2 regions of the Ochrobactrum sp. PL_is483 genome follow, and region 2 is predicted to be linked to the other one. Evidence: predicted binding sites of a transcription regulator. Region 2 holds the regulator's gene; the other holds the start of a gene.
The links. The regulator LexA, encoded in region 2, represses DNA repair genes until DNA is damaged. The targets are predictions, from matches to a motif close to TGTTCNNNNTGTGTTCNG.
Positions count from the first base shown of each region.

Region 1: the regulator LexA is predicted to act here: its motif matches at 1,561-1,578, upstream of uvrA (excinuclease ABC subunit UvrA).

Region 1 covers NZ_JBVPGS010000029.1:119,840-125,441, reverse strand. The annotation lists gene ssb (single-stranded DNA-binding protein) at 209-724, opposite strand; gene uvrA (excinuclease ABC subunit UvrA) at 1,715-4,639, shown strand; gene AC0TNJ_RS06075 (hypothetical protein) at 4,760-5,341, shown strand; gene AC0TNJ_RS06070 (hypothetical protein) at 5,385-5,602, opposite strand, start outside.
Region 2 covers NZ_JBVPGS010000028.1:75,452-81,053, forward strand. The annotation lists gene gltX (glutamate--tRNA ligase) at 1-566, opposite strand, end outside; gene AC0TNJ_RS05445 (ComEC/Rec2 family competence protein) at 829-3,342, shown strand; gene lexA (transcriptional repressor LexA) at 3,418-4,143, opposite strand; gene AC0TNJ_RS05455 (molybdopterin molybdotransferase MoeA) at 4,381-5,595, opposite strand.

The sequences.
Region 1 (5,602 bases), on a different contig from region 2:
TGGTTTCATCTGATCGAACCAGAACTTGAATTCAGTCCGTTGGACTGATTTCCCTGCGTAGGTGGTTCCCCTTTTCGGAATCATGCTCCGGTTTCAGGCGAGGGATTTCAGCCGATTTGGACGCCAGAACATCAATTCAACAAACAGAAAAGGCGCCGTAAAACAGCGCCTTATCGAATTTCACTAATGAATTGGATTATACTCGTTCTCAGAACGGAATTTCGTCGTCCAGATCGCGGGAGAAACCGCCGCCGCTGCCGCCGCCCGAAGATGGGCCGGACGACCCGAAATCACCGCCGCCACCGGAGTAATCCGACATCTGGTTGCGGTTGCCGCCGCCGCCAAACGAACGGCCCTCACCGCCGCCTTCGCCACGGCTGTCGAGCATCTGAAGTTCACCGCGGAACTTCTGCAGCACGACTTCCGTCGAGTAACGGTCATTGCCGTTCTGGTCCTGCCATTTGCGGGTCTGGAGCGCGCCTTCGATATAAACCTTGGCGCCCTTCTTCAGATACTGTTCCGCGACCTTGGCAAGGTTCTCGTTGAAAATGACGACGCTGTGCCATTCGGTGCGGTCCTTGCGTTCGCCGGTCTGACGGTCGCGCCAGCTTTCCGACGTTGCAATGCGCAGATTGGCAACCACATCGCCCGAGTTCAGGCGACGAATTTCCGGATCGGCACCAAGATTGCCGACCAGAATGACTTTGTTGACGCTACCAGCCATCGAAAAATTACTCCGGGTCTCGCACGCGCACCCTTTCCGCATGTCTTCGCACGGACAAGAGGCGCTTTCCAAATGAAGGCTCAGGCGCAATGATGCGCCATCACCAGAAACTCATATGTTCACCTTACAGGACTGGCTCAATGAGCGCTCAATCCGGCGCGGTGAATTTGTCAATGTCCACAGAGTTTATGTTCTTGTTTTGTTCAAATTGCAACCTTCAACACTAAAAAGACATGCGTTCGCCACAAATTTTCATGGGTTTTTGCACCATTTCCTGTACGGAAAATGCAGTTTTCCTTATTTCAGCGCGAAAAACCGCATCTGCCTTAATTTCAAAACAGCCTTCGCGTGCCTCAGGAATCGACAACCGCAGGGGCTCCGCGAGGCCGTTCAGATTTCCAAGGAAAAGCCCTGCCGCTCACTGTATCTTTGGCGCGCAGGGCTTGGGGTTGGAGCGATGCTCATGTGTCGGCAATAATTCGCCAACAGGTGGTTTCGGATCACAAAGGCGCACGGCCATTTGCATTCCGCGCAAATTCAAATTGTCGGCAATCGCACTTTCGATCAACGAGGCATCATTCCTTGCGAAATGATGCTGCCGCAACCGAAACGGATCGTGCTTTCATCCTTGTGAAAGCTAGGCAACGTAGTCAGGTGGACTCATGCTCCTTTACCTCCCTACTGGATCTCCCGCCTCCTGCGGACCTCTTGCCGATGCCGTGTCATCCCACCGCGGCACCTCTCCGCTATCAGCGAGTAAGGGTAGTCTGCTCCTGTCAGGAGTGACAGTCAACGCTCTTGCGTTCACATTTCGTATCGCCTATCAGAAGGCTGGTTGTTCGATATTTGTTCTAATGATAAGAGTGCACCGATGAATGACCCGAGACCCCTTCTTATTGGAGGGTTCCACCCCATATTAGGTACCGGCGCGACGTGTTTCACCATTCGGCGCCCGTTTATCCATGGCATAATGAGCAGGCAGGACGCGGAATGAGCGATCAGAAATTCATTTCCATACGTGGCGCGCGCGAACACAACTTGAAAAATGTCGATCTCGATCTGCCTCGCGACAAGCTGATCGTGATGACGGGTCTTTCCGGCTCGGGCAAATCCTCGCTTGCCTTCGATACGATCTATGCGGAAGGCCAGCGCCGCTATGTCGAAAGCCTTTCGGCCTATGCGCGCCAGTTCCTGGAAATGATGCAGAAGCCGGATGTCGACCAGATCGACGGCCTGTCGCCCGCCATTTCCATCGAGCAGAAGACGACGAGCCGCAATCCGCGTTCGACGGTCGGCACCGTCACCGAAATCTACGATTATATGCGCCTGCTCTTCGCGCGTGTCGGCGTGCCCTATTCGCCCGCGACCGGCCTGCCCATCGAAAGCCAGACCGTCAGCCAGATGGTTGATCGCGTCATGGCGCTTGAGGAAGGCACCCGCCTCTATATCCTCGCGCCCATCGTGCGCGGCCGCAAGGGCGAGTACAAGAAGGAATTGGCCGAGCTCCAGAAAAAGGGTTTTCAGCGCGTCAAGGTAGACGGCACCTTCTATGAAATCACCGACGTTCCGGCGCTGGACAAGAAGTACAAGCACGATATCGACGTGGTGGTTGACCGCGTCGTGGTGCGCGCGGACCTTTCAACCCGCCTCGCCGACAGCCTTGAAACCTGCCTCAAGCTTGCCGAAGGTCTGGCCGTTGCCGAATTTGCCGACAAGCCGCTGCCGCCCGAAGAAACGGCGGAAGGCGGCGCTGCCAACAAGTCGGCCAACGAAACCCACGAGCGGATTCTTTTCTCGGAAAAGTTCGCCTGCCCGGTTTCCGGCTTCACCATTCCCGAAATCGAGCCGCGCCTGTTCTCGTTCAACAATCCATTCGGCGCCTGCCCGACCTGTGACGGTCTCGGCACCCAGCAGGCCATCGATCCGAATCTGATCGTTCCCGACGAAACGGCAGTGTTGAAGGACGGCGCGATTGCCCCGTGGGCGCGATCCTCCTCGCCTTACTATAATCAAACGCTGGAAGCGCTCGGCAAAGCCTATGGCTTCAAGATCGGCGCAAAATGGGCTGATCTCTCGGAAGAAGCGCAGCAAGCCATTCTTTATGGCACCAAAGGCAAGGAAATCACCTTTCAGTATGATGACGGCTTGCGCTCTTACCAGACGACAAAGCCGTTCGAGGGTGTCATCCCCAATCTGGAACGCCGCTGGAAGGAGACCGATTCCGCCTGGTCGCGTGAAGATATCGAGCGCTTCATGGCCTCGACGCCCTGCCCTGCCTGTAATGGTTTCCGCCTGAAGCCGGAGGCGCTGGCGGTCAAGCTTGGCATGAAGCATATCGGTGAAATCACTGAAATGTCGATCCGCAAGGCCGATGCCTGGTTCCGTGACATTGATAGCAGCTTCAACGACAAGCAGCGCGAAATTGCCGCCCGCATCCTCAAGGAAATCCGCGAGCGCCTGCAATTCCTCAACGACGTCGGTCTCGATTACCTGACGCTGGCGCGCAATTCCGGCACATTGTCGGGCGGAGAAAGCCAGCGCATCCGTCTTGCCTCGCAGATCGGCTCCGGCCTGACCGGCGTGCTTTACGTGCTGGATGAACCGTCCATCGGCCTGCATCAGCGCGACAATGCCCGCCTTCTCGACACGCTGCGCCATCTGCGCGATCTCGGCAATACGGTCATCGTGGTCGAACATGATGAAGATGCGATCCTGACCGCCGATTATGTGGTCGATATCGGCCCGGCGGCTGGTGTCCACGGCGGCAAGATCATCGCTCAGGGGTCGCCGCAGGATGTGATGTCCAACGCAAACTCATTGACCGGCAAATATCTGTCAGGCGCGATGGAGGTTGCGGTTCCGGCGGAACGGCGTAAGATTGAGAAATCCAAGCGCATCCGGGTGGTGGGCGCGCGCGGCAACAACCTCAAAAATGTCTCTGCGGATATTCCGCTCGGCACGTTTACCGCCGTCACCGGCGTTTCAGGCGGCGGCAAGTCCACCTTCCTGATCGAAACGCTGTTCAAGGCCGCTTCGCGCCGCATCATGGGTTCGCGCGAGCATCCGGCAGAGCATGACCGTATCGAAGGGCTGGAATTCCTCGACAAGGTGATCGACATCGACCAGTCTCCGATTGGCCGCACCCCGCGCTCCAACCCGGCGACCTATACCGGCGCCTTCACGCCGATCCGCGACTGGTTCGCGGGTCTGCCGGAAGCCAAGGCACGCGGCTATCAGCCGGGCCGCTTCTCGTTCAACGTGAAGGGCGGGCGCTGCGAGGCCTGCCAGGGCGATGGCGTCATCAAGATCGAGATGCACTTCCTGCCGGATGTGTATGTGACTTGCGACGTCTGCCACGGCAAGCGTTACAATCGCGAAACGCTGGAAGTCCTGTTCAAAGGCAAGTCCATCGCCGATGTGCTGGATATGACGGTTGAGGAAGGCGCGGAGTTCTTCTCCGCCGTGCCCGCGGTGCGTGACAAGTTGGAAACGCTCGTCAAGGTGGGCCTCGGCTATATCAAGGTCGGCCAGCAGGCGACGACGCTTTCTGGCGGCGAAGCGCAGCGCGTGAAGCTTGCCAAGGAACTGTCGCGCCGCGCGACGGGCCGCACGCTCTATATTCTGGATGAGCCGACAACCGGCCTGCACTTCCATGACGTGGCGAAGCTTTTGGAAGTGCTGCACGAACTGGTTGAACAGGGCAATACGGTCGTGGTGATCGAGCATAATCTGGAAGTCATCAAGACCGCCGACTGGGTGATCGACCTTGGACCGGAAGGCGGCGATGGCGGCGGCGAAATCGTCGCCGTGGGCCGTCCGGAAGACATTGTGAAGGAGAAGCGCTCCTACACCGGCCACTTCCTCAAGGAACTGCTGGAACGCCGCCCCAAGCGCGATTCAGAGGCGGCGGAGTAGGAACGGCTCGCGTGTGTAGAGCCTCCAACATCCCTTGTTGATGCCTATCCCCACGGCTTTTTGCACTTTTATCGCCACTTGTGAGATAAGGTGCAAACAATCTGACCGATGGGGATAGACATGCGGCACAGCATTCTTAGCCTGGTCGTCTGTCCACTACTGGCGTTCACTGCTACGCCGGTTTTTGCTGACACGACCAACATTCTTGATCGCTACAAAGCCACCATGGAAACTCTGGTGAGCGACTTCACCAATCCAGAAGCATATCGCAAGAAGATTTTTGATGGTCTTGATGGAGACTGGTTTGCGATCAGCACTCTGGAGCCAGCTAAAATTGATCCAGCAAAACTTGATCTGTTTTGCAAACCCTCGAGTCTTGGAAGAATAGCTGTTCGGGTTCTGAACCCGTATTCATTCGAAGCGACCACGGCGCCCGCCAGCAAAAATCCGTCATCCACCATTTATACGGCCCGCTCTGAAAACCAGTTCGGTTCGTATACTGACGTTCAGCCGCTTGTGCGCAGGCTGGGGATTGCTGATGGCGACGCTGTTTCTCCGGCGGAGAAGAGAATGATATCCGCGATATTGCAAAGGAATAATGGTGTTGTGACCATTACGCGCCCCTATGACGATATGCTGCTCATTCGCTCTCCAGACACGGTTTTGATTATGGCGCGATGTCCAAAGCAGGACGCTCCGTGAGAGAGCCATATCCTTTTGGCTGCGAACAGTTTCCGGCTTTCGTCTATTTGAGCAGCTTTAATCGATAACGATCGATCATCCACAAGTGGAGGATCTGTACCGCAATCAATGCGATCAGCACTATGCCCACCGATTTTGCAGTGTATTTTTCGGGATCATGCTCCGCGGCCCAAATGAATATACCGGCCAGCACGGCGTAAAGCACCGGGGCAAAGGATAGAGCCAAGAGGCGCGGTGCCGTCCAGTTAATCTGGCCTGATA
Region 2 (5,602 bases):
ACGACCGCATGCATATAAGTTGGCGTGCCATCAGAGCGCAGGATGATGAAATCATCAAGGTCCTTGTTCGGGAAACGTACGTCGCCCTGCACGGCATCCTGTACAAGCGTTTCGCCCTCCTGCGGAGCCTTGATCCGGATGACGGGCTTTACGCCAGCAGGCGCTTCCGACGGATCGCGATCACGCCAGCGGCCATCATAGCGCGGTGGGCGGCCTTCGGCGCGTGCTTTCTCGCGCATTTCTTCAAGTTCTGCAGGCGTGGCATAACAATAATATGCCTTGCCAAGAGCCACGAGTTCTTCCGCAACTTCGCGATGGCGAGGTGCGCGCTCGAACTGCGAGATGGCATCGCCGTCCCAATCCAATCCCAGCCAGGTCAGACCATCAAGAATTGCAGCCGTTGCTGCGTCTGTGGACCTTTCCCGGTCGGTGTCTTCAATGCGCAGCAGCATCTTGCCGCCATTGTGCTTGGCAAAAAGCCAGTTGAACAAGGCAGTACGCGCGCCGCCAATGTGCAGATACCCCGTGGGCGAGGGGGCAAAACGGGTTACAACCGGTTTCGGCATGATAGCTCCACTATGTCATGCGCCTTTTGAGAACAGCGGCGAATGCCGAGACATTGGCGCAAACTTGAATTCTGAAGCCTGCGGGAGATACCCGGCAGGGTAATCGAGGCTCTTGATGTGAACCCACTCGATTTCGGCTGCGGTTCATGTAGCATAGGCAGCAATGTGCGCAAGGGTTTCGCATCCCTTTCGTGCTGATGTGCCGTCGTTCTTTTGGGGTATCAAGGCGGTTTGGGCTAACTTTTGCGGTCAGGCGGGGGGCATGACGGGCATCAGGGAGGCGAGCGATGCAAACGAACGGGCGCTTGTCAGAAGCATGCCCGATGGTTTTGTGCGCACATTATTGCCAGAGGTATGGCCCCACGATGAAACGGAATTTCCGGCAAATCCGGAACTGGTCAAGTCATCTGCATCCCGCCTGCGTGAACGTCTTCTATCTATTCCTTCCATTGCGAAAAATCTGATCAGGGCCGCGATCGAAACTGAAGTCGGGCGTGGCCTGTTTTTTCTTTTGCTGCCAGTTTTCGCCGGTGTTGGCGCGATCATTTATTTCACGCTCTCATTCGAACCTGAATGGACACCGCTTTTGTCCATGCTTGCAATTGCCGTCATCGTTAGAAGTGCAACGCGCCGGTATTATGTTGCAGCTCAAGGCATAACATTGAGCATCGCTTTGGTAGCGGGGCTTGTAGTCGCCAAATGGGAGACGGAACGCCGAGCAACGCCCCTGTTGGGCTCAGATGTCGCAACACGCGTAACAGGCAGGGTTGTTGCTCTTGAATATCAGGATAATGGCAGTTGGCGAGTAACACTGGATGTGCTCCAGACCGAACGCCCAGAGCTTCGTTTTCCACCGAAACGCATTCGCATCAATGCAAGGGATATTCCAGCCTCTACGACAATTGGCAGTGGGCTGACGGGTTTCGCGCGATTGCGTACACCGTCAGGTCCGGTTCGTCCCGGCAATTATGATTTCTCATTTCATGCTTATTTCAATGGGATTGGCGCCAATGGTTTCTTTCTCGGAACGCCTAAAGTTGCGACGGTTCCTCCGCCAGATGAACTGACCGCCGAAATTTCCCAGTGGATTGCGATGTTGCGTGTTCAGGTGTCTGAACGCATTGAGGAAGTGATAGGTGGTGAGGACGGTAGTGTCGCTGCGGCACTCGTAGCAGGCACGCGCGCGGGGATCAGTGAGCAGACGAATGAAGATCTGCGTAAAGCAGGGCTTGCGCATATTCTGTCGATCTCAGGCTTGCACATGGCGCTTGCCGCAGGGGTCGTCATGCTGACGTTGCGGTCTCTCTTCGCGCTATTTCCGGCTTTCAGCGTAAGACATCCGGTGAAGAAGTATGCGGCATTTCTCTCCTTGCTAAGCTGCACCTTCTATCTTGCCATGTCGGGTGCTGATGTCGCTGCACAACGAAGCTACGTGATGATCGCAGTCATGCTTGGCGCATTGCTGGTGGACCATGCTGCCATCAGTATGCGTAATCTGGCGATTGCAGCGGTCGCTATGATTGCAATTTCGCCGCATGAGATATTGGGGCCGAGTTTTCAAATGTCTTTCTCGGCTACGGCTGCGTTGATTGCCGGCTATGCCTGGTGGAGCGAACGCAATGCGAGCAAGCGTTTTGGTGCGGAAAAACGCGGGAAGGCAGCTCCTGGTTTTGCCGGAAAAATCTTGAAGTTGCTCACAGCGGCGGCGGGCACATCTCTCATTGCCGGGCTGGCGAGCGGGATTTTTGCAGCTTATCACTTCAACAACACAGCGCCGTTTGGTTTGGTAGGAAATGTCCTTGCCGAACCCGTAATAGCTCTTCTCGTAATGCCGTTTGCCGTCTTCGGTCTTGTGCTGATGCCATTGCAACTGGACTGGGGGCCTTTGCAGATAATGGGCTGGGGTATTTTTGCTGTCCGTCATATAGCTGCTTTCGTGGCGACATGGTCACCCGACGGCAATCCGGGGGCCATGCCTTCTCTCACGCTTGTTGTTTGGACCATCGCGCTCGTTCTGGGTGTCGTTTTGTCGACGCGACTGAAGGCGCTGGCGCTCCCCTTCATTATTCTTGGGTTCGTAGCTTTCGTCAGTGAGCCTTTTCCCGACATCGTGGTATCGGAAGATGCCAAACTGGTGGGCGTCCGACTGGCTGATGGGAGGCTGGCAATCAATCGAAGTCGCCCCTCGCAATTTACAGCCGACAATTGGAAAACTGCCTATCTGGTCGATGAGTTTATCGCGCCGGCGACAGGCAAGAATAACGAAGGAACCGATGGAAATCGGTTCGAGTGCGAAGATGGTTTATGCACGATCAGCTTGCGCGATGGACGCATACTTGCCTATACGGCAGACACTGCAATGCGAGAGATAGCCTGCGATATTGGCGATGTGGTTATTCTCGCTGTTCCCGGTAAAGAAGCTTCGTGCCGTCGTTCAACTATCCTGAGTATCAGTAAACGTGATTTGGCGTTAAAGGGAGCTGTGGAGATAAGACTCGGAAAAGCATCAGAACAAAACGGAGTTTCCCAGGCTTTACTCGTAGTTTCTCCCGAAACAACAAGAGCCGAGGTGGGGCAGCCAATATCTACTCTGCAACAAGACAACCGGATAAGATTTGCAGTCGACACGCCGAGCCGCCCTTGGCATCTACATCGCATCCATTCACGTCCAGCTCGCGGTTTGGCTGAACGCGAATACAAACCAAAATCCCAGCCTGGCAGAAATTCAGGGAGCTGTTCAGCAGACGCCGACGGTGACGAAAATCGCTGCGAATGACCCTTAAGCGCTGCCAACTAAAAACGACGGATCAATCTGCTCGGACTTTTTGCTTTATGCATTTGCGCCAACACTTTAATAGCGGCGGATCAAGCCAACGAGCTTGCCTTGAACCCTAACACGGTCGGGGCCAAAGATTCGGGTCTCATAGGCGGGATTGGCTGCTTCCAGCGCGATGGATGCTCCTTTGCGACGAAAGCGTTTCAAAGTCGCTTCTTCGTCATCGACAAGCGCTACGACGATTTCACCGGGATTTGCGGAATCGCCACGTTTGATAATGACTGTATCTCCGTCAAAAATTCCAGCATCGATCATTGAATCCCCTTTGACCTCGAGAGCGTAATGCTCGCCTGCGCCAATCATTTCCGGTGGAAGGCTGAGGGAATGGGTTTGATTCTGGATCGCGGAAATCGGTACACCGGCAGCAATTCGTCCCATGACCGGCACGGAAACTGTTGCAGATGTATCGTCATTGGTAGCCGCAGGGGCGGGGCGCGATGGTGGAGGGGCTGGTGGTGCTTTGCCGAGGCTACCTTCGATAACGCTGGGAGCAAACTTCTTTTGCGCATTGAGCCCCGGAGCGATGGAATCTGGCAGACGCAAGACCTCGAGCGCACGTGCCCGGTTCGGCAGGCGGCGGATAAAACCACGCTCCTCCAAAGCGGTAATCAGACGATGGATACCCGATTTCGATGCCAGATCGAGCGCTTCCTTCATTTCATCGAAAGATGGGGGAATACCCGTCTCTTTCAGACGTTCGTGAATGAACAGCAGAAGCTCGTGCTGTTTGCGGGTTAACATGCGCGATACCCTCCCGGCAAAGAATCGAGAAAAACAAAACCAGAACGAACACTATATGTTCCAGTCTTGTTCTGCAATGGTTTTAAAATCCTTAACGTTTGCGTCGAGAATGGATGGAAAGCCGGTATCCGATAACGTCGCGGCGTTTCCACGTGGTGTCCAATAAAATAATGTATATTTTATATATCGTTATATGCGTTTTCTCGTGTAACTTGGCAATGGGTGCCCACGGGCGCTCTATAGCATAAGAACACGACAATCATCACCGATAGCGGCGGTAGGTGCATTCTCGTCCCTGATGATGAGGGCATCCGAGCCGACGAGGCCCGAAAGCATGGACGAATCCTGAACTGGAAACGGCTTTGCTATCAGCGTTCCATTCGGAGATGATTCGATTATTGCTCGAATATAATCGCGGCGATGATCGTTGGCGGGCAGGGTAACGCCCAGCTTGGCCGGACGGATGTCGGCGTCGAGATTGGTTCCGGCGAGCTTGGCAACAAGGGGACGAAGAAAGACGAGGCCACAGACCAGGCTTGAGACAGGATTACCCGGCAACCCTATGATGTGCACAATTTTATCTTTCACGCTGATGCGGCCATACATCAGGGGTTTGCCCGGCCTCATGGCTATTTTCCAGAAGTCGAGGCCGACTCCCAGTTTTTGAAGTGCGCCGTGCACAAAATCCCGGTCACCGACGGACGCGCCGCCAATCGTAACCAGAACGTCGATGCCATCTTGCAGGCTGTCTGCTATCGCCTGTTCAATCTTGGCAGGATCGTCCGGAATGATCCCCTTATCTTCAGGGCTGCCGCCCGCACGCCTTATGATTTCGGCGATTCCAACACTGTTCGATGCAACAATTTGATCCTTCCCCGGAATATCACCGGGAGGCACGAGTTCATCACCAGTCGCAACGATCGCCACCTTGGGTTTCTGGAATACGTCAACCTTCGCATTGCCGCTCGCGGCTGCCAGCGACAGTGCCGCGGCATCCAGCTCGCGTCCTGTTGAAATGACGATGTTGCCGGGCGAAAAATCGAGGCCCGCACGGCGGATATGCCGTCCTGACTCCATGCCTTCATGGACGATCAGCTGGTTGCCTGAACGCTCGGTGTGTTCTTGAATGACAATGGTATCAGCGCCTTTGGGTATTGGCGCGCCAGTGAAAATGCGAACCGCCTGTCCGATCCCCAATTCGCCCTCGAAGCGATTACCCGCAGCCGATTCGCCGATGATGTCGAACTTTACAGGATAAGAGATGTTGTCGGGCGCGATCAGGGCATAGCCGTCCATCGCCGACCCGTCGAAAGGCGGTTGGAGAAAATGTGCCAGCACAGGTGTTGCCACCACGCGCCCTCCCGCATCGGACAAAGCGACTTGCTCCTTGCCGTGCGGTTCTGCGGATTTCAGAATGCGGGCCAGTGCGTCATCGACCGGGAGAAGGGACATTGCGTTT